One region of the Patulibacter ginsengiterrae genome, then DNA from elsewhere that is predicted to be linked to it. Evidence: riboswitches for the same ligand, from Rfam matches in the RefSeq annotation. Region 1 holds a riboswitch; each other region holds the start of a gene.
The links. Region 1 has a riboswitch for cyclic di-AMP ahead of ACVUH9_RS07820 (peptidoglycan endopeptidase). Riboswitches for the same ligand answer to the same signal wherever they lie in the genome.
Positions count from the first base shown of each region.

Region 2: another riboswitch for cyclic di-AMP. It lies ahead of ACVUH9_RS04965 (NlpC/P60 family protein); the one in region 1 lies ahead of ACVUH9_RS07820 (peptidoglycan endopeptidase).
Region 3: another riboswitch for cyclic di-AMP. It lies ahead of ACVUH9_RS11435 (transglycosylase family protein); the one in region 1 lies ahead of ACVUH9_RS07820 (peptidoglycan endopeptidase).

Region 1 covers NZ_JBWDOG010000003.1:278,697-285,187, forward strand. Annotated here, with positions in the region: gene ACVUH9_RS07800 (3-hydroxyacyl-CoA dehydrogenase family protein) at 1-535, opposite strand, end outside; gene ACVUH9_RS07805 (hypothetical protein) at 724-1,812, opposite strand; gene ACVUH9_RS07810 (hypothetical protein) at 1,945-2,223, opposite strand; gene ACVUH9_RS07815 (cell wall-binding repeat-containing protein) at 2,220-3,539, opposite strand; cyclic di-AMP (ydaO/yuaA leader) riboswitch at 3,673-3,822, shown strand; gene ACVUH9_RS07820 (peptidoglycan endopeptidase) at 4,010-4,483, shown strand; gene ACVUH9_RS07825 (PspA/IM30 family protein) at 4,671-5,438, shown strand; gene pspAA (PspA-associated protein PspAA) at 5,435-5,725, shown strand; gene pspAB (PspA-associated protein PspAB) at 5,870-6,457, opposite strand.
Region 2 covers NZ_JBWDOG010000002.1:325,828-332,318, forward strand. Annotated here, with positions in the region: gene ACVUH9_RS04945 (nucleoside 2-deoxyribosyltransferase) at 1-260, opposite strand, end outside; gene ACVUH9_RS04950 (MFS transporter) at 341-1,777, opposite strand; gene ACVUH9_RS04955 (DUF3159 domain-containing protein) at 1,888-2,736, shown strand; gene ACVUH9_RS04960 (amidohydrolase family protein) at 2,758-3,906, opposite strand; cyclic di-AMP (ydaO/yuaA leader) riboswitch at 4,086-4,230, shown strand; gene ACVUH9_RS04965 (NlpC/P60 family protein) at 4,242-5,057, shown strand; gene ACVUH9_RS04970 (acyl-CoA dehydrogenase family protein) at 5,231-6,491, shown strand, end outside.
Region 3 covers NZ_JBWDOG010000006.1:242,929-249,419, forward strand. Annotated here, with positions in the region: gene ACVUH9_RS11415 (electron transfer flavoprotein subunit alpha/FixB family protein) at 1-245, opposite strand, end outside; gene ACVUH9_RS11420 (electron transfer flavoprotein subunit beta/FixA family protein) at 245-1,039, opposite strand; gene ACVUH9_RS11425 (biotin transporter BioY) at 1,409-2,008, opposite strand; gene ACVUH9_RS11430 (MarR family winged helix-turn-helix transcriptional regulator) at 2,118-2,624, opposite strand; gene ACVUH9_RS11435 (transglycosylase family protein) at 2,686-3,360, opposite strand; cyclic di-AMP (ydaO/yuaA leader) riboswitch at 3,368-3,528, opposite strand; gene ACVUH9_RS11440 (HAD family hydrolase) at 3,686-4,531, opposite strand; gene ACVUH9_RS11445 (acetyl-CoA C-acyltransferase) at 4,907-6,079, opposite strand; gene ACVUH9_RS11450 (leucyl aminopeptidase family protein) at 6,171-6,491, shown strand, end outside.

The DNA.
Region 1 (6,491 bases):
TGTTGACCACGAAGCCGGGCAGGTCCGGCATCTCGATCGCGGTCTTCTCCCAAGCGGTCGCCAGGTCGCGCGAGCGCTGCTTGGTGTCTTCGCTGGCCGCCGACGGGAAGATCAGCTCGATCAGCTCCATCTTCGTGACGGGGTTGAAGACGTGGAGGCCGACGAACCGCTCGCTGATGCCCGAGGCCTCGGCGAGCTTCTCGACCGAGAGCGAGGAGGTCGTGGTGGCGAGGATCGCGTTGGGCGCGGCCACGGCGACGAGCTGGCCGAAGACGGCCGACTTCGTCTCGTGGTCCTCCGAGACGGCCTCGATGATGTAGGTGGCCTCGCTGAAGTCGGCGATGTCGGTCGTCACCGTGACGCCGGAGACGTCGACCTCGAGCTTGCCGCCCTGCTTGTCGATCGACGCCTGCGCGCGGGCGGCGCTGGCCTCGGAGCGGGCCCACAGGAAGACCTTGGGGGATGTACGGGCGGCGGTGACCGCGATCCCGCAGGCAATGGTGCCGGATCCGGCGACGGCGACTGTCTCAGACATGTGGTTCCAGGTTCGCTGACGGAAGAATGGGGGAAAAGTGGCAGCCTACTGGGAGTCGGAAGCGACGCGTTGCGCCACTCCCACTGCCCGTGGAGGCCACCTTGGCGGGTCCCCGCCGCCTACGGCGGGAGCCCTCCAGGAGCGCCGACGATCCCCTGCGTCGGCGTCCGTCTTGATGATGCCGTGACTCAGCCGTCGGCGCCGAGCCGGAACCCGTTCGCGGCGGGGACCAGCGTCAACGGCGACGCCGGGAGCTCGTGGGGCAGCTCGGCGTCGTTGAAGACCGTCGGAGCGAGGTCGTTCGGGCCGTCGGGATGGAACAGGGCCGCCAGCAGCTGGGCCTGGCCGCGGCCGGCGCCGAGCTCGGTCTGGCCCCCGGAGTAGACGCCGATGCCGCGGGCGGCACAGGCCTCGTAGACGGCCGAGAGCTCGCGCAGGCAGCCGACGCGCGACGGCTTGACGTTGACGATGACCGGGGTGAACGGCAGCTGATCGAGGTCGGCGGCGCTCTGGAGCGGGACGTCCCAGGTCAGGCGAGCGGCGTGCTCGCGAAGCACCGGCTCGGTCTCCGGGGTCACGCCCGGATCCTCGAAGAGGGCGTCGGGCAGGCCCTCCAGGAGCAGCCGGTAGGTCGCGGCGTCGACCGGGGTGTCGACCGTGGTGCCGTGGTACCAGCCCTTGAGGTCGACGGTCGCGACGGCGTCGTCGCCGGCGAGCGCGGCGACGGCATCGGCGTCCCAGGCGGTGCCGAGATCGAGCTTCATGCGGAGGCCGGGCGAGCGCTTCCGCAGGTCGGCGATCACCGTCGGGTCGGGCGGGTCGCCGACGGCGCGGCTGGAGACGAACGTCATCGGCGCGACCGGTCGGGCGGCCAACTCGGCCAGCGAGCGGCCGGCCTGCCGGAGGGCGAGGTCGAGGGCGGCCGACTCGAAGGCCCAGCGCCGGTAGCGCTCGTAGACCTCGTGCTCGGGCGGGGAGGGGAACAGGCTGACCTCGTCGAGGCGCTTCGCGAGGCTGGCGAGCGTCCAGCCGCCCCGCAGGTCGACGAGGCCGTCCCAGGCCTGGAAGAGCGGGTGGGCGTCGGCGTCGTAGGTGACGTCCTCGCCGACGCCGTCATGGCCGGCGCCGGAGAGGCGGACGAGGGTCGAACGGCGCAGGAAGGCGGCCGTCTGGCGCTCGAGTGGCTCACGGCCGACCGCGTCGATCTGGACCGGCAGGTCCTGGACGACCGACCACAGCGCCGGCCCGGCGACGGGAGGGGCAACGGAGATGGTCATGGTGCCTCGCGGGGATCGGGGAGGGTCACCGGGCCATCGTCGCTGCTGGTCCGGTCGGACACCAGCGCTGGTGTCCGGCTCCCGGGCGCGGCGAGGGCGCTCGGGTGGGCCAGGGCCCACCCGAGCGCGGGGTCACTTCGGCAGGGCCGTCGACGGCAGTCCGGGCATGCCGGGCTGGGCCGGGGTCCCGCGGACCTCGCCGCTGCGCCCGAGCTCGGTCAGGCGGATGATCTCGCTCTCACCGATCCGGCGCGCGGGATGGTCGGCGGGCAGGTCCGCGATCAGCCGGGCGACGCGGTTGCGGATCTGCTGCGCGAAGTGCGGCGTCGCGGCGCCGGTCAGCTCGCGGATGTCGTCGATCGTGACCGCGGCACCGAGGTTGCGGTGGTCGGGGCGTTCGGCTTCGCTCATGGGGTCTTCTTCGTCTCGGACTTCGGGGGAGGGGTGGGCGCCGACGTGGTGCCCGTGGTCCGGGTGCCGGTCGTCGTGGTCCCGGTCTTCGGCGCGGGCGTCGCGCCGGTCGTCGTTGCGGGGTTCGGGGCCGTCGTCGCGCCGCGGACGGGGACGATCTCCATCAGCGCGTCGAGCTGCGACTGGACCGCGACGTCGATCGCGCCGACGTCACCGGTCAGCCAGCCGCGGTTGTACACGCCGCGAGCAGGGTCGTTCTGGTAGCCGGGCTGGACGTCGAGCAGGTACTGGCGGACGGGCTCGGGCAGCTTGCTGGCGCTGTCGAGCAGCAGCAGCGGGCCGTGCAGGCCGGTCGCCGACAGCGGCGCGAGGGTGATCGCGGGCAGCGGGTCGCCCGCCCGCGCGAAGGTGAAGCCGTGGCCGGGCTCGTTGACGTTCCAGCCGAACGCGCCGTCGCTGAAGCGGGCGAAGGCGATCGCGTTCTTGACCGGGTCGGGGTCGCCGATCCGGCGGACGGTCCCGTAGCGGCGCAGCTGCTTGGCGACCGCGGGGGAGATCGCGCTGTCGGGGCCGAGCACGTAGAGCTTGGCGCCGGGGTGGGTCCGCAGCTGGCGGGCGGTCGCCGGCGGGATCGCGTCCTTGGTGACGAAGGCGACCGGGTCGCCGGTCTTGGCCAGCCACGAGGCGGCGGGGACCGCGAACGCCGGCTGGTCGCCGCTGACGACGACCACCCGGTTGCTCGAGCGGCTGCGGGCGGCGGCACCGAAGCGGTCGATCGCCAGCGCGAGCTCGTAGGAGTCGGCGCCGCCGACGTCGGAGGTGCGGAGGCCGGAGGGACGGCCGACGTTGCCGATCCGGATCGCCTGGGCGCCCCCGGCGACGTCGCTGCCGACGGGGCGGAGCGCGGTCAGCGCCTCGGTCGTGGCCGCGGGCAGCTCGTTGCCGTCGCTGAACAGGATCGGGGCGCCGATCGGCGTCGCCATCAGCGAGGTCGCCGCGAGCGCCGTCCGCCAGTCGTTGCGGTCGACCAGCGTGACCACGCGGGCCTGGGTCTCGGCCGCGCCGCCCGAGTAGATGGCGCGCGCGATCCCGGCCGCAGCGTCGTCCGGGTCGTTGGTCGCGGTGCGGGTGGTGTTGCGCGTGGCGACGACCGGAAAGCCGAGGTTGGCAGCGGCCTTCGACTCGCCCTTGGGCGCGACGAACGGCGACGGTGGCTTGTCGCCGTCGCCGCCGCAACCGGTGAGGGCAACGGCCCCGGTCACCAGCGCAGCCAGCAGGACCGGGGCGCGGCGAGGACAGACCCGTTCCGTGCGCATCGGGCTGAACGCTACCCGCACGGCCCGCGGCCCGCGCCCCTCCCGCTCGCGTGCTGCTCTCCGCGGTGCGCCGATTCCCGCACGTTGCAGGATCAGGTGCAGGGCTGGGTGACACATTGCGCTGGCCCTGATACTGTGCCGCAAGCCGAATCGCCGGGGTCGTTCCCGGTGAGCGGGGGAACCACATGTTCCTTGGGGCTAATTCACCGGTCTTCCGGTGGAAGCGCTGGCTCTTTCTGCGCTAGCCCGTCAGCTAACCCCGTAGGCCGACGAAAGAGAACAGTTACGTGCGCTTCACTACTCGAGCTATGGCCTTGTCCGCGGTGCTTGCCGTCGGAATCGCCGGCACCGCGTCTGCAGCAACCCCTCGGACCGGTGGTCTGACGCCGGTCGAGCCGGCCGCTACGGCCCCCGCTGACCCCGCCGCTGCGGCTCCCGCCGCCGCTGGCGCCGTCGCGATCCCCGCCGGCATGCAGACCACCGCCGGCGTCCGCGCCAAGCGGTACAAGGGCAAGACCGTCGACGGGCGCACCGCCTACTTCGCTCGGGTCCCGCTGCAGGCCCCGGCCGCCGTTCAGACGGCCGTGATCGCTGCGAACAAGATCGTCGGCAAGCCGTACAAGTGGGGCGGCGGACACGCCCGGGTCGAGGACTCCGGCTACGACTGCTCCGGCACCATCAGCTACGCGCTGATCGGGGCCAACCTCCTCAAGACGCCGCTCTCCTCGTACGAGTTCGACGGCGAGTGGGCTGCCGCCGAGTCCGGCGTCGGCCAGTGGATCTCGGTCTACGGCAACCAGGGTCACGCCTACGCCGTGATCGCCGGTCTCCGCCTCGACACGTCGGCCGCCGCCGACACGAGCCGCCTCAAGGGCCCGCAGTGGCGCCCGAACAACCGCAAGGACGCGGCGTCGTTCGACGTCGTGCACCCGGCCGGGCTCTAACCCGCCTGTAGGGACCAACTCCGGCTCGACCCGTTCGCGGGTCGGGGACGGGGTTTCCGGCCGATTCGCTCGGTCGGGGAGGACGAGAGGGCACCGCATCGCGGTGCCCTTCGTCGTTGACGGTTGCTTGAGCCTGGATCGGTAGGCTGTGCGGGCAGTTCCCCGCACACGCCACAAGGAGGACCACATGGGTCTCGGCGGCCGCATGTCCAACACCATCAAGGCCAAGTTGTCCCGCGTTCTGGACAAGGCTGAAGACCCGGGCGAGACGCTCGACTACAGCTACCAGAAGCAGCTGGAGAACCTGCAGAACGTCAAGAAGGGCATCGCGGACATCGTTACCGCGAAGAAGCGCCTGCAGCTGCAGTCCGACAAGCAGCAGCAGGCCGTCGTCAAGCTCGACACCCAGGCCCGCCAGGCGCTCGCCGCCGGCAACGAAGAGCTGGCCCGCACGGCGCTCGAGCGCAAGACGCTGATCCAGAACGAGCTCCAGGGCCAGGACGCCCAGATCGCCGAGTTGGAGAATCAGCAGGAGACGCTGATCGCCAACGAGCAGAAGCTGCGGGTGAAGATCGAGCAGTTCCGGACCAAGAAGGAGGTCATCAAGGCGCAGTACAGCGCCGCTGAGGCCCAGGTCCGGATCTCCGAGGCCGCCAGCGGCGTCGGCGAGTCGATGGCCGAGGTCGGCATGGCGATGCAGCGCGCCACCGACAAGACCGAGAACATGCGCGCCCGTGCGGACGCGGTCGCGGAACTCGAGGCAGCCGGCACGCTCGGCGACATCGGTGAGCTCGGGAGCGGCAAGGACGACATCGACCGCCAGCTCGAGGCGCTGACCAGCGGCTCGCAGGTCGACTCCGAGCTGGAGCGGATGAAGGCCGAGCTCAGCGGCGGCACGCCGGCCGCGCAGATCGATCAGGGGTCGCCGGAGAAGGCCCAGGAGCCGGGCGCGTGATCGTCCGGATCTTCAACGACAAGCAGTATCGGCTCGACGACGCCGAACACCCCGCGCTGAACGAGATCGACGACGCGATCGTGACCGCGGTCGACGCGGGGGACGAGGCGGCCTACCGCGAGCGGTTCGCGCAGCTGCTGGCCTTCGTGCGCGAGCGCGGGGTGCCACTCGGCGACGACGAGCTGACCAGCAGCGACGTCCTGATCCCGGCCGACGACTTCAGCTTCGAGGAAGCCGGCCGCGAGTTCACGGGCGAGGGACTGGTTCCCGACCGCACCGAGGCCTGAGGTCCGGGACGCCTGAGCGTCCCGAATCGGGTACGTGGCGTGCCGGGGTCCCCGCGTCGAGCGGGGGCCCCGGGCCTGCGGACCACGTTGCCGCCGACCCGGCGGCTCGGACCGGTCTACCCGTGCCCGCGGTCCTTCGGGGGCTCAGCCGCCGAGCGGAGCGCCCCAGAGCGGGTACCAGCGGTCCATCTCGGGCTCGAGCGGCATCATCGGGGAGAGCACCGCGCGGAGCTGCAGCTCACGCTCGCGGTCGCGCTCCTTGGCCGCACCCGGAAGCGGGACGAACGGGTACCAGGTGCCGCGCTTGGCGAGGTAGACCAGGTGCAGCAGCCGTGAGGTCGGCTCCTCGCGCATCGCGAACACGGCGCAGAGCACGCGGTCGGCGTAGCCGCCGGCCTGGAGCGACTCCATCACCGAGTTGACGCCGATCACCTGATCGTCGACGTCGGAGTCCTTGAGGACCATCCAGCGGTAGCCGTAGGCGTCGTCGCGGCGCTCGATCGTGGTGCCGGTCTCCTCGCCGGTGCTCCGCAGCAGCTGCTCGACGTCGTCGGCGATCTGCGTGAAGTCGCCGGTCGCCAGTGGCTGGAAGACGATCGCCGCCTCGCCGGTGGTGACGATGTCGTGGGCCGTCTGGAGGTCGATCGCCGCGGTCGTCAGCGCGAACAGCCGGTCCGGACGGACCTGCTTGACGGTTTGCGTGCGACCGAAGAGCGTGTTCAGGAAGCCCATGGACACCGCCTTTCGTGAGATGAGATGTGCGTGG
Region 2 (6,491 bases), on a different contig from region 1:
GCCTCCTGGCCGTCGAGCTGGGCGACGAGCAGCGAGCAGGAGCGGATCGCCTCGGCGTTGCGACGCCCGATCTCGAGCGCGATCTCGCGGTCGCGTCCGGCCGCGGCCGCAGCGGAGAGCTCCTCGGCGGTCGTCAGGCTCCAGGGGTCGACCGGATCGACGACCGCGGCCAGGGCCGGGAGCAGGACGTCCTCGTACCACGGCCGGGTCGTCTCGGAGAAGCCGAGCGGGCTGGCGACGTAGCAGCGGGGGAGGGCCATGGCCGGCACGCTAGCGGCCGGCACGGGCGTCCGGCGCGCGCGGATCCGGCCTGCCCGGACGCCCGTCCGTCCGGCCGCTCTCAGGCGCCGGCCCGGGCGCCGGCGGGTGCTCGCCCTGCGGCCCGCTCGGCCCGGCCGGCATCGGGGATCAGCAGGCCGACCAGGAGTGCGGCGACCAGCGCCGCGGCGCACATCACGAACGCGACCACGTAGCCGCTCTCGGCGGGCAGTCCGGTCGTGCCGAGCACGGAGCTGGCGAGGAAGGTCCCCGCCAGCTGGGCGCCGATCGCACCGCCGACGGTCCGCGCGACCGTGTTCATGCCGGTGGCGACGCCGGTCTGGTCCTGGCGGACCGCCCCGACGATCAGGTTCGCCATCGCCGCGAACGCGAGCCCGATCCCGACGCCCATCAGGCCCGAGGCGACGTAGATCTCCCAGTGGTCGTCGTGGGCCACCGCCAGCATCAGGTACGAGAGCGCCGCGAACAGCGAGCCGGCGAGCAGCGCGGCCTTGGAGCCGAACCGCCGCTCGACCCAGCCGGCCGCCGGGCCGACGAGCAGCATCGCGATCGTCGACGGCAGCATGAACAGGCCCGCCGCCGTGATCGACGACCCGAAGCCGTAGCCGGTGCTGGTCGGCTCCTGGACGAGCTGGGGGATCAGGATGAAGCCGGAGTAGAGGCCGACCCCGACCATCATCGCGACGAGGTTGGTCGTCCAGACCCCGCGGATCCGCATCATCCGCATGTCGACCAGCGGCGAGTCCGACCGCAGCTCGTTCCCGACCCAGGCGGCCATCGACGCGAGCCCGGCCAGCAGCAGCCCGATCGTCCGGCCCGAGCCCCAGCCCCAGCTCGAGGCCTGGCTGACGGAGAGCAGGACGAGGCCGAGGCCGAGTGAGAGCAGCAGCGCGCCGGCCCAGTTGATCCGCCCCGGGGCGGTGATCGGCGACTCGGGGATGTAGCGGTAGGTGGCGACCGCGGCCAGCACGATCGCGGCGAGCGGGAACCAGAACAGCCAGTGGTAGGAGAGGTGGTCGACGATCACCCCGGCGAGCACGACGCCGGCACCGCTGCCGATCCCCAGCAGCGACGACATCAGGCCGATGCTGCCGGCGACCTTCTGCCGCGGGAACTCGTCGCGGATGATCGCGAACGCGAGCGGGAAGATCCCCCCGCCGGCGCCCTGCACGATCCGCCCGAAGATCATCATCTCGATCGAGGACGAGAGGGCGGAGATCACGGTCCCGATCCCGAGCGCGACCAGCACCCCGAGCAGGACCCGCTCCTTGCCGTGGATGTCGCCGAGCCGCCCGAGGATCGGCGTGGTCACCGAGGCGCTGAGCAGGAAGCCGGTCAGGATCCAGCTGACCGAGCTGGGGGAGCCCCCGGTCGCATGCTGGATGTCCGGGAGGGCTGGTGCCACCAGTGACTGGAGCAGGGAGTAGGCGAGGGCACCGAGCGAGAGGACGGCCAGCGTGAGGTTGGGGTGGGAACGCCGGGCGGTCGTGGTCTTCATGCGACAAGCAATCTTATTCGGGTGGTCGAGCGGCGCCCGGGACCGCAACGGCCGGCACGCTCCGAGAAGTATGCAGAGCGACCGCTTCCGGCCCGGTACGCTGGGGCTTCGTGCCCGAGTCCGTGTCCGACCCCTCCGCTTCCACCTCCGACGGGCCGCAGCCCGCGCCGCAGGCCGCGCCCGACGCCGACGCGGGAGCCACCGCTGCCGAAAGCGGAGCCGGGACCTCGCCGTCGGCCGACCGTGACTCCGCCGCAGGGCAGGCGGGCGACGAGGCCGGCGCATCGGCGACCCGGGCCGACGAGATCAAGGTCGAGAAGCCGAACCAGTCGCCGCCGCCGTCGCTGACCGACGCGATCGGCGGGCCGCTCGGCGTGGCCGAGTCGGCCGTGCCCGCCGCGCTCTTCGTCGCGGTCTACACCGCCGCCGGCCAGGACACCAACCTCGCCGCGATCGTGGCGGTTGCCGTCGGCGCGGTGCTGACGGTGGCGCGACTGATCCGGGGGCAGACCGTCCAGTTCGCGCTCTCCGGCCTCGCCGGGATCGCGTTGGCCGGGTTCGTCGTCTCGCGCACGGGCAAGGCCGAGGACTTCTTCCTGCCCGGCCTGCTGCTGAACCTCGCCTACGCGACCGCGTACCTCGTCTCGATCCTGATTCGCTGGCCGCTGATCGGGGTGGCGATCAGCGCGATCAGCAGCCAAGGGATGGGGTGGCGCAAGGACCCGCAGCTGATGAAGGTCTACACGCGGGCGAGCTGGATCTGGGTCGGCCTGTTCGTGATCCGGCTGGCCGTCCAACTGCCGCTCTACGCTGCCGGCGCGCTGGTCGCGCTGGGCGTGGCCAAGGTCGCGATGGGGATCCCGCTCTTCGCGCTCGGCCTCTGGCTGACCTGGCTGGTGGTCGGCCGGGACGCGCTGACCCAGCGCGGAGACGACGGCGACGGCGCCACCGCGACCTGAGCGAGCCGGTCGACGCCGGGCTCAGTCCGGGAACGTGACCTCGGGCGTGCCCGCGGTCGGGGTCGCCGCGATGAAGCCCGCGGCGAGCACGGTGCCGAGCGCGTCGAGCGCGTCGGTGGCGCCGTCGGCGAGCTGCTTCTGGGCCCGCTCCAGCAGCAGGTCGGCGAAGCAGAGCAGCCGCCCCTCGTCGCCCTCGGGGTCGGCGGTCTGGCAGCCGCAGCGGGCGAGCGCGATCGGCTCGGTCGGGTCGCTCTCGCGGAAGGCCAGCTGGATCGCCGCCGCGGCGTAGGAGGCGACCCGCTCGGCGGCGATCAGTCGCGGCCCGAGCGCGGCCGGGCCGGGAGCGGGGCCGAGGTCGACCGGATCCTCACCGGCGAGGATCCGCCCGAGCTGTCCGCCGGCCATCTCGCGGACGACGTCCCGTTCCAGCCCGACCGCCGCCGCCGAGCGCAGGAACGCGAAGCCGCTGAACATCCCCGGCCCGTAGGGCATGTCGCTGGCGTAGAGGATCCGCGCCGGCGGAACGGTCGAGAACAGCTGGAGCAGGTCCGACGGGTGCCACCAGGAGGTGTCGAAGAAGAGGTTCGGCAGGCGCCCGGCCGGCTCCGCGAGGGTGCCGAGATCGCTGACCCCCGCGTGCGCGAGGATCAGGCGCGCCTCGGGGTAGCGCTCGGCGAGGCCGACGGCCGCGCGGCCGAGCTGCGGGATCCCCCGTCCCGCGTGGAAGAGGACCGGCAACCGGTGCTCGGCCGCGAGCGCCACGACCTGCTCGACGACCGGATGGGTCAGGGCGAACTCGTCGCTGCGCGGGTGCAGCTTGAAGCCGCGGGCGCCGGCGGCGAGGCAGCGCTCGGCCTCGGCGAACGCGTCGTCGGCGGTCGGCGAGACCCGGGCCAGGGCCACCAGCCGTCCGCCCGAGGCCGCTGCGGCCGCGATCGCGACGTCGTTGGCGTCGCGGTAGCCGTCCGGCTCGTGCATCGCGAAGGTCAGGGCCCGCTGGTGCCCGGCCGCGTCGAGTCCGGCGACGATCTCCTCGGCCGTCGCCTTCTGCCCGTCCGGATCGTTCTGCCCGATGTGGGTGTGGGCGTCGAACCACGGGGCCTCACCGAGCTCGGCGGAGGCGGCGTAGTAGAGCGCCGCGAGGTCGGCGGCGACGGGACGGAGCGGCATGATCCGGAGGCTATACGGCGACCCTGCGGAGCCCGTGGGGAACGGACGATCGACCGCCCCTGGGCGAGCGGGCTGCCGGGGCGTGCGCGCAGGCCGAGCAGCCGCCGAACGGTCGGTTGGCGCCGGGTCCGGGCCTGCAGCGAAGAGGAGCTGACGTAACCCGGCCGACGGCTCTGTTACGGTGCCCCGAGCCGAGTCGCCGGAGTCCTTTCCGGCGAACGGGGGACCCACCCAGTTCTGGGGCTAATCCACGAAGTCGGTGGAAGCGCTGCTCTTTCTGCGCTCGCCCGTCAGCTAACCCCGTAGGCCGACGAAAGAGTACGAGCACAGTGAGATTGACGACACGGGGCGCCGCGCTGGCGCTGATCCTGGCCTTGGGCGGCGTTTCGACCGCCTCCGCCGACGACACGACCGGTGGCACGACGGTCACCGCCCCGGACGCGGCCGTCACCGCGCCCGACCCGGGCACCGCGACGCCCGACGTGGCCGCGCCTGATGCGCCCGCCGCGCCGACGACCACCGCGGTCTCGGCCACGCGCGCGGTCAGCCTGACCCGGACCCAGACCAAGCAGGTCCAGCGCAAGGTCCGCGTTCGCGCCGACGGTGCGCTCGGCGCACGGACCCGCGTCGCCCTGCGCCGGTACCAGACGCAGAAGAAGCTGACCAAGACCGGCCGGCCGAACCTCGAGACGCTGAAGACGATGAAGCTGTCGTTCGTCGCGGCCGTCGAGCAGAAGCTCGCCGGAGCCTCGGCCCGCAGCGCCACCGGCACGGCCACCCCGGCCGCGCTCGCCGCCGCCGTCGCCGGTGCCAACGGCCAGATCGGCGTGCCGTACCGCTCGGCCGGCACGACCCCGAGCGGCTTCGACTGCTCCGGCCTGATGGTCTACATCTACAAGCAGGCCGGCATCAACCTGCCGCGCACGAGCTTCGAGCAGTACAAGGAGGGGACCGCCGTCGCCCAGGCCGAGATCCAGGCCGGCGACCTCGTCTTCTTCTCGACCGCCGGCAGCGGCGCGTCCCACGTCGGGATCGCGACCAGCGCGACCACGGTCATCTCCGCCACGACCCGTGGCGTGATGGAGCACCAGATCAACGACAGCTACTGGGGCGCGAACTACGTCGGCGCCCGCCGGATCGCCACCAGCTGATCCGCCGCGGCCTCGCCGCGACTGCCGTATAGGTTCGAGACGGGCCGTCCTCCGGGGCGGCCCGTCGTCGTTCCGGGACGTTCGGGTCACGGTCGGGGGTCGTCTTCGGCGGCCAGACGCGCTACCGTTGGGCATGTTGACTGACTAGTCAATCCATCCCAGGAGCGACCACCGTGACGACCGAACCGACCAGCGCCGAATCCCGCAAGTTCGCCGAAGAGGCCCGTGAGACCGAGTGGAAGCTGCCCAGCTTCGGCAAGGAGCTCTACCTCGGTGACTTCCGCTTCGACCTGATCAACCCGCTGCCCGCCGACGACGCGGAGAAGGCGGCCAAGGGCGAGGTCTTCCTCGCCAAGCTCAAGACCTTCCTCGAGACGAAGGTCGACCACCTCCGGATCGAGCGCGACGCGAAGATCCCCGACGAGGTCATCGCCGGCTTCAAGGAGCTCGGCGCCTTCGGCATGAAGGTCCCGACCAAGTACGGCGGCCTCGGGCTCTCGCAGGTGGACTACAACCGCGCGCTGGCGATGGTCGGCACCTGGCACGGCTCGCTCGGCGCGCTGCTGTCCGCCCACCAGTCGATCGGCGTCGCCGAGCCGCTGATGCTGTTCGGCTCCGAGGAGCAGAAGCAGAAGTGGCTCCCGAAGGTGGCCAAGGACCACATCTCCGCCTTCCTCCTGACCGAGCCCGACGTCGGCTCCGACCCGGCCCGCGTGGCCGCGGCGGCGATCCCGACCGAGGACGGCAGCGGCTACCGGATCACCGGCCGCAAGCTCTGGGCGACCAACGGCGCGATCGCCGACATCGTCGTGATCATGGCCAAGATCCCCAAGAGCGAGGGTCACCGTGGCGGCGTCTCCGCCTTCGTCCTGGAGTACGACTCCGAGGGCGTCAGCGTCGAGCACCGCAACCAGTTCATGGGCCTGAAGGGGATCGAGAACTCGGTCACCCTGCTGGAGGACGTCTTCGTCCCCAAGGAGAACCTGATCGGCAAGGAGGGCCAGGGCCTGAAGATCGCCCTCTCGACCCTCAACACCGGCCGCCTCGCCCTGCCCGCGATCTGCGCCGGCACGGCCAAGTGGGCCGCCCGCGTCGCCCGCGAGTTCGCCACCGAGCGCGTCCAGTGGGGCAAGCCGGTCGGCCAGCACGACCCGGTCGCCCAGAAGGTCGCCTTCATCACCGCCACCGCCTTCGGGCTCGAGGCGCTGGTCGACGTGACCGGTCGCCTCGCCGACTCGAAGCGCTCCGACATCCGGATCGAGGCCGCGGTCGCCAAGCTCGTCGGCTCCGAGCTCGGCTGGAAGGTCACCGACGAGCTGGTCCAGATCCGCGGCGGTCGCGGCTACGAGACCGCCGAGTCGCTGCAGGCCCGCGGCGAGCGTCCGGTGCCCGTCGAGCGCGCTCTGCGCGACATGCGGATCAACCGGATCTTCG
Region 3 (6,491 bases), on a different contig from region 1:
ATCTTGGCCACCGCGTCGACGACCGGCTGGGCGACGCCCGCCGGGGCGTTGACGCGCAGCGCCTTGGTCGCGCCGTAGCGGCCGACCGAGCCGGCAACGGCGTCGGAGATGTCGTCGCCGACGAGGACGACGTGCGCCTCGCCACCGAGCTCGGCGGCGAGCTTCGACGCCGTCGAGATCGCGCCCAGCGAGTTCTTGTTGATCGCGCCGTCGTGATGCAGCGCGTAGACCAGGATGTTGCTCATCAGATCAGCTTCCTATCGTCGAGCCACGTGACGATCTTCTCGACCGTCTCCGCGGTGTCGCCGTCCTCAATGATCTCGCCGGCGGCCTTCGCCGGCGGCTGCTTGCTCGACTGCCAGACGGCCTGCGAGCCCTCGGCGCCGACCTTCGACGCGTCGATCCCGGCGTCGGCGACCGACAGCGACTCGAGCGGCTTCTTCTTCGCGCCCATGATCGCCTTCAGCGACGGGTAGCGCGGCTCGTTGATCGCGTCACCGACGGAGATGACGGCCGGCAGCGTGACCTTGACGGTGTCGTAGCCGTACTCGGCCTGGCGCTCGCAGGTCAGCGTGTCGCCGTCGACGTCGAGCTTGATGACCTGGGTCAGCCCGGGCCAACCGAGGTTCTCGGCGACGACCGCGCCGACGGCGTAGGACTGGCCGTCGTCGGACTGCTGGCCCAGCAGGACCAGGTCCGGGTTCTCGCGCTTGACGAGCTCGGCCAGCGCGTAGCCGGTCGCGACCACGTCGGAGCCGGCGAGCGCGTCGTCGGTCAGGTGGATCGAGCGATCCGCGCCGAGCGAGACGGCCTTGTGCAGAGCCTTCTCCGCACCGGACGGGCCGACCGTGATGGCCACGACCTCTTCGACGGGCAGCGCGCCGCTCTCCTTGAGCTGCAGCGCGGCCTCGATCGCATGGGTATCGAACGGGTTCAGCGTCTTCTCGCCACTACGGTCCAGACGACCGGTAGCGGGATCGACATGCTTCTGAACGGCCGCGTCCGGGACCTCTTTCACCAGGACGACGATCTTTGTCACTTGTGAGCCTCCTCGGGGGGCAAACGGGCGGACGGGAGTGTAGCGCGGTTGACTGACGAGTCAATCGGACGTTGCCGCCCCAAGGATACGACTTCCAACCGACGGTAGCTTCCGTGGCTTCGGCAGGGTGGGTACGGCCAGCTGCGCCGCGCGCTCGAACCCTGCCGGGAAGGCCGTTTCCGGCCTGTGCGCCGGGAGGCGCCAGACCGGCTGCGACGCCTCTCCGAGCACGCGTACCGCGCGATCCTATCCCTCCATCGAGCACTCGCGCACGGTGGTCGATGCAGGTCCGGACAGACCGGCCTACGGGTTCGTCGCCGGAGGGCGACGGCGACCGACGGCCGGCCGAAGCCGACCGTCAGCCGGGTGCTAGTGCTTCTCGTAGCGGCGGACGAGCCGCCAGGCCGACGGCATCGCGAGGCCACCGACGACGGCCTTCGCGAGGCCACCGAGGATGAAGATCGTGAAGCCGTAGTGGATCGTGTTCGACCAATCCATGCCGCTGACCGCCTTCAGGACGATCAGGCCCGGCACGAAGACCAGCAGCTGGGCGACGACGAAGGCCAGGAACGCGTAGGCGATCTTGCGGTCGGCGCCACGCTCGGCCATCCAGCCGATCGCCGCGGTCGCGAGCACGAAGCCGACGATGTAGCCGCCGCTGGCGCCCCAGAGGTGGTGGATGCCCGACGCGCCTTCGGCGTAGACCGGCAGGACGAAGCCGAGCGCAACGTAGAGCAGCATCGACAGCACGCCACGGCGGAAGCCGAGCGTCGCGCCGACGAGGCCGACGGCGAGCGTCTGGCCGGTCATCGGGACTGGCGTCATCGGGATCACGATCTGCGCCATCAGACCGGTGAACAGCGCACCGAACATGACGAGGACCGCGTCGCGGACGCGCGCTCCCGGAAGAACGTCGGCGAGGACAAGACGGGGGGCGGCGGCCGCTCCCGGGGCAGTGACTGTGCTCATCTACAGCTCCTTGACGTGGAGCCGGGGACTATTGCGCACCAGGCCCCCGGAACGCGGTGCTGCCGGCGCGGTCCCCGCCGGCCGGGGGGCCACGACCAGACTCACCGGCTCAGCCGACGAAGTCGCCTTCGGCCCGCCGAACCGCCTCCAGCAGGGCGGTCAGCCGCTCCTGCTCGTCCGGCTCCAGCGCCTCGAACCCGAACCCGAACGCGTTCATCTCGAGGGTGGCCGCCTCGGCGACCTGCCGCCCTCGGTCGGTGATCTCCGCCAGCGTCGCGCGGCGGTCGGAGGCGTGCGGCACGCGCCGGACGAAGCCGTCCTGCTCGAGCTTGTCGACGATGTTGGTGACGCTGGTCCGGTGGACCTGGAGCCGCTCGCCGATCTTGCCGAGCGGGAGCGCGCCGCCGCGGGTGAACGAGAGCAGCATCAGCGCCTCGTAGCGCGGGAAGGTCAGGCCGTGCGGACGCAGCAACGCGTTGAGCTGCGCGAGCAGGATCTGCTGGACGCGCATGATCGACGTGACCGCCGCCATCGGACGCGCGGGCTCCGGTCCCCAACGGTCCGTCCAGTGCCGGCGCGCCTCGGCGATCGGGTCGATGCGCAGGGGGCTCGTCACCGTCCCAAGGCTGTCACACGCTCCGGCCGGGAGCCCGGCCGGAGCGTGTCACGCAGTCGCCTCAGCGGCCGCAGACCGGCCACGGGGCGGTGCCCCGGGCGGCGAGCAACCGGGCGGCGATCCGGTCCTGGGTCGCCTCCGAGGCCGCGGCGGGATCGCCGCTGCCGCCGTTGGCGCGCCAGGTCTGGCGATCGAACTGGTACTTGCCGCGGTACGTCCCGTTCGACGAGATCGCGGTCGGGTCGCCCCCGGACTCGCACCGGGCGATCTTGGCCAGGGTCGGGCTGACCGAGGAGCCGGCGGCCGAGGACGCCTTGCGGGCGACCGAGCGGTCGCTGGCCTGGGCACCGACCTTCAGGCCCATCGCACCGAGCGTCTCCGGCCCGATCACGCCGTCGACGCCGATCCCGGCGGAGCGCTGGAAGCCGCGCAGCGCCTTGCGGGTCTGCGGGCCGACGACGCCGTCGGCCGGCACGCCGAGCTTCGTCTGGACGGCCTGGACCGAGGCGCTGCTCGTCTGGGTCTGGGCCGCACCGCCACCCGAGCCGCCACCGGAGGTCGACTGGGCGGTGGCCACGCCGCCGAAGCCCAGTGCGGCGACGACCATCGTGGTCACGGTGACACGGCGGCGACGGCTCCAGCGACGGGTGCTGGCGGCGGCGGTACGGCGGGCCTGCGACGCCCGCAGGCTGCGACGCCACGCAAGCGTGGCGTCCGGTTCGCGAGAGTGACTCACGGGGTACGTCCTTCGTCTCTAGCGCCTACGGGGTTAGCTGACGGGCTCGCGCTCTGAGACGTGCGCTACACCGGAGATTCCGGCGATTCGCCCCGGATCGCCGTGACGGCGATCAGTGGGTCCCCCGCTCCCCACCGACGTGCGGTGGGAACTCGGCATGGGTTATGGAGACCGGAATCCTAGCGAAGCCGCGGCGAGCGGCGCCGCGCCAGCTCTACCGCGTCTACTTCCCGGCTCGCCGCGAACCGGCGAAGGATGGGCCGTGAACCCACCGGGATCGGCCGACCGTCGGACGCGCCGCGCCGCGCGATCGGCGGCCCCGGGATCAGCCGCGGCGACGTCCGACGCCACCGACCGGCCGGCCCGCGGCGGCGGCCCGACCGAGCCCGCCGAGCGCGGCGACCGCGGCCAGCGCGACGCCGGTCTTGAGGTGCGAGGTCAGCCGCTCCAGGCGGATGACCTCCCAGCCCTCCTGCTTGGCGACGCGGGCGAGCGGCTTGTCCGGGTTGACCGCGACCGGATGCCCGACGGCACGCAGCATCGGCAGGTCGGACTCGCTGTCCGAGTACCCCCACGAGGCCTCGAGGTCGAGGCCGTCGCGCTCGGCCAGCGCCCGGATCGCCTCGACCTTGCCCTCGCGGTAGGTCATCGGCCCCGCCAGCCGGCCGGTGTAGCGGCCGTCACGGGTCTCGAGCGGGGCGCCGACGCCGCCGTCGAAGTAGAGGACGTGGGCGATCATCTCGGCAGTGTCCTGCGCCGAGGCGGTGACGATGTAGATCGGCCGGCCCTCGTCCTGGTGCTCCCAGGCGATCGCCAGCATCTCCGGGTAGAGCCGCGGCAGCAGCCCGGCGAGGACCCGCGGCGACAGCCGCTCGAAGTCGCGGACGCGCTGGCCGGCGATGAACTCGCCGACCCGCTCCCAGACCCGGCGGGTGCTGTCGTCGGTCGAGCCGCGCAGCCGGAACTTGAGGTTCTCCCAGCCGTCGGCGGCCAGCCGTCGGCGCGAGATCAGCCCGTAGGCGGCCGCCGCGCGAGCCCAGTAGAAGCCCGACGAGCCCGCGACCAGGGTCTTGTCGAGGTCGAAGAAGGCCGCGGCCCGCAGGCCGCTCGGCTCGTCCGCGGCCACCGGCTCGGTCGGCGTAGCGGACTCTGGCGTCGGATCGGCGGACACGCGAGGGAGGGTAGCGAGCAACCCTTCACCCGACGTGAACACGCTGCGAACAACGGCTCACCCACGGCTGCGGGGGCCGCGGGCGGCGTCTCAGCTCGAACCAACCGCAGCGGTTGCGTCTGAGGTGGTCGTAGGCCGAGCAGGTCGGGAGACCGGCCCGCCCACCCCGAGAGCTGGACGCCACTCCTGCCGAGCCCCGTGCGTGCCGAGATGCGCCGCGTCCACGGCCGCCGCAGACCAACCGCAGCGGTTGCGTCTGAGGTGGTCGTAGGCCGAGCAGGTCGGCTCGCGTGGGCCCGAGAGCTGGCCGCTAGGCCTGCCGAGGCCCACGCGGGCCGAGATGCGACGGCATACGGCCGCCGCAGACGCGACCGCTTAGACCTTGATCAGGATGGCGTCGCCCTGGCCGGTGCCGGAGCACGCGGTGGCGATGCCGTAGCCGCCGCCGCGACGACGCAGCTCCAGCAGGATCGAACCGATGATCCGGGCGCCGGACGCGCCGAGCGGGTGACCGAGGGCGATCGCCCCGCCGTTGACGTTGACGCGGTCCTCGTCGATCCCGAGGTCCTTGATCGTGTTCAGCGCGACCGACGCGAACGCCTCGTTGATCTCCCAGAGGTCGACGTCGGAGGCCTTCAGGCCGGCCTTCTCGAGCGCGATCGCCGAGGCCTTGCCCGGGGTCGTCAGGAGGTTCGGGAACTCGCCCGCGGCCTGGCCGAACGAGACGATCTCGCCCAGGACCTGCTTGCCGTTCTGCTCCGCCCAGACGTCCGAGGACAGCACCAGTGCGCCGCCGCCGTCGTTGACGCCCGGCGAGTTGCCGGCCGTGTGGCTGCCGCCCTTGACCAGGCCCGGGAGCTTGGCGAGCGCCTCGATCGAGGAGCCGCGACGGGGACCCTCGTCGGTGTCGACGACGGTGTCGCCCTTGCGGCCCTTGATCGTCACCGGGACGATCTCGTCGCCGAGCCGGCCGGCGTCGATCGCGGCCAGCGCGTTCTCGTGCGAGCGCAGCGCCCAGCGGTCGAGCTCCTCGCGGGACCAGCCGTGCGCGTCGGCGACCTCGGTCGTCTCGTCGAACATCTGGCGGTGCGTGAACGAGTTCGTGAGCCCGTCGAGGACCATCGAGTCGAGCGTCTTGCCGTCGCCCATCCGGTAGCCGAAGCGGGCGTTGGTCAGCAGGTACGGCGCGAGCGACATCGACTCCATGCCGCCGGCGACCGCGACGTCGTACTCGCCCGCACGCACGTGCAGGTCGACGATCGCCGCCGAGCGGATGCTCGAGGTGCAGACCTTGTTGATGGTCTCCGACGGGACGTCGTTCGGGATCCCGGCGGCGATCTGCGCCTGACGGGCGGTGATCTGGCCCTGACCGGCCTGGATCACGTGCCCCATCACGACGTGCTGGACCTGCTCGGGCGCGACGCCTGCACGCTCGAGAGCGCCCTTGATCGCAACCCCGCCCAGCTCGACGGGCTTGACGGTCGACAGGCCCCCACCGAGCTTGCCGACGGGGGTGCGGGCGGAGCCCAGGATGACGGTCTTGGCCATGGTGCTGCTTCCTCTCGCTCTACGGTGGGGGCGAAGTGTACGAACACGAGCCCGCCCGGCCGTTGCGGCCCGTCCGTGGGACCATCGCCGGATGCTCGAGCGCGAGAACGGCCCCGACGTCCTTGGACGCACAGACACCGTCCCGGCGGCGGCCGCCGACACGATCGTCATCGGCCTGACCGGGGCTGGGCCGATCGGCGCGCCGGCCGGGGCTCCCGTCGACGCGTTCTCGCGGCTGATCGCCTCCGGCGAGGCGCGCCCGAAGCTGGCCCACGTCGCGCACACCCACGCCGACGACGGCACCCGCTGGATCCTCGTCGGACTGGGCGAGGACGGGCCGCAGTCGGCCGAGGAGGGTCGCGCGGCGGCCGGTGCCGCCGTCCGTCGCGCGATCGAGCTGCAGGCCCGGAGC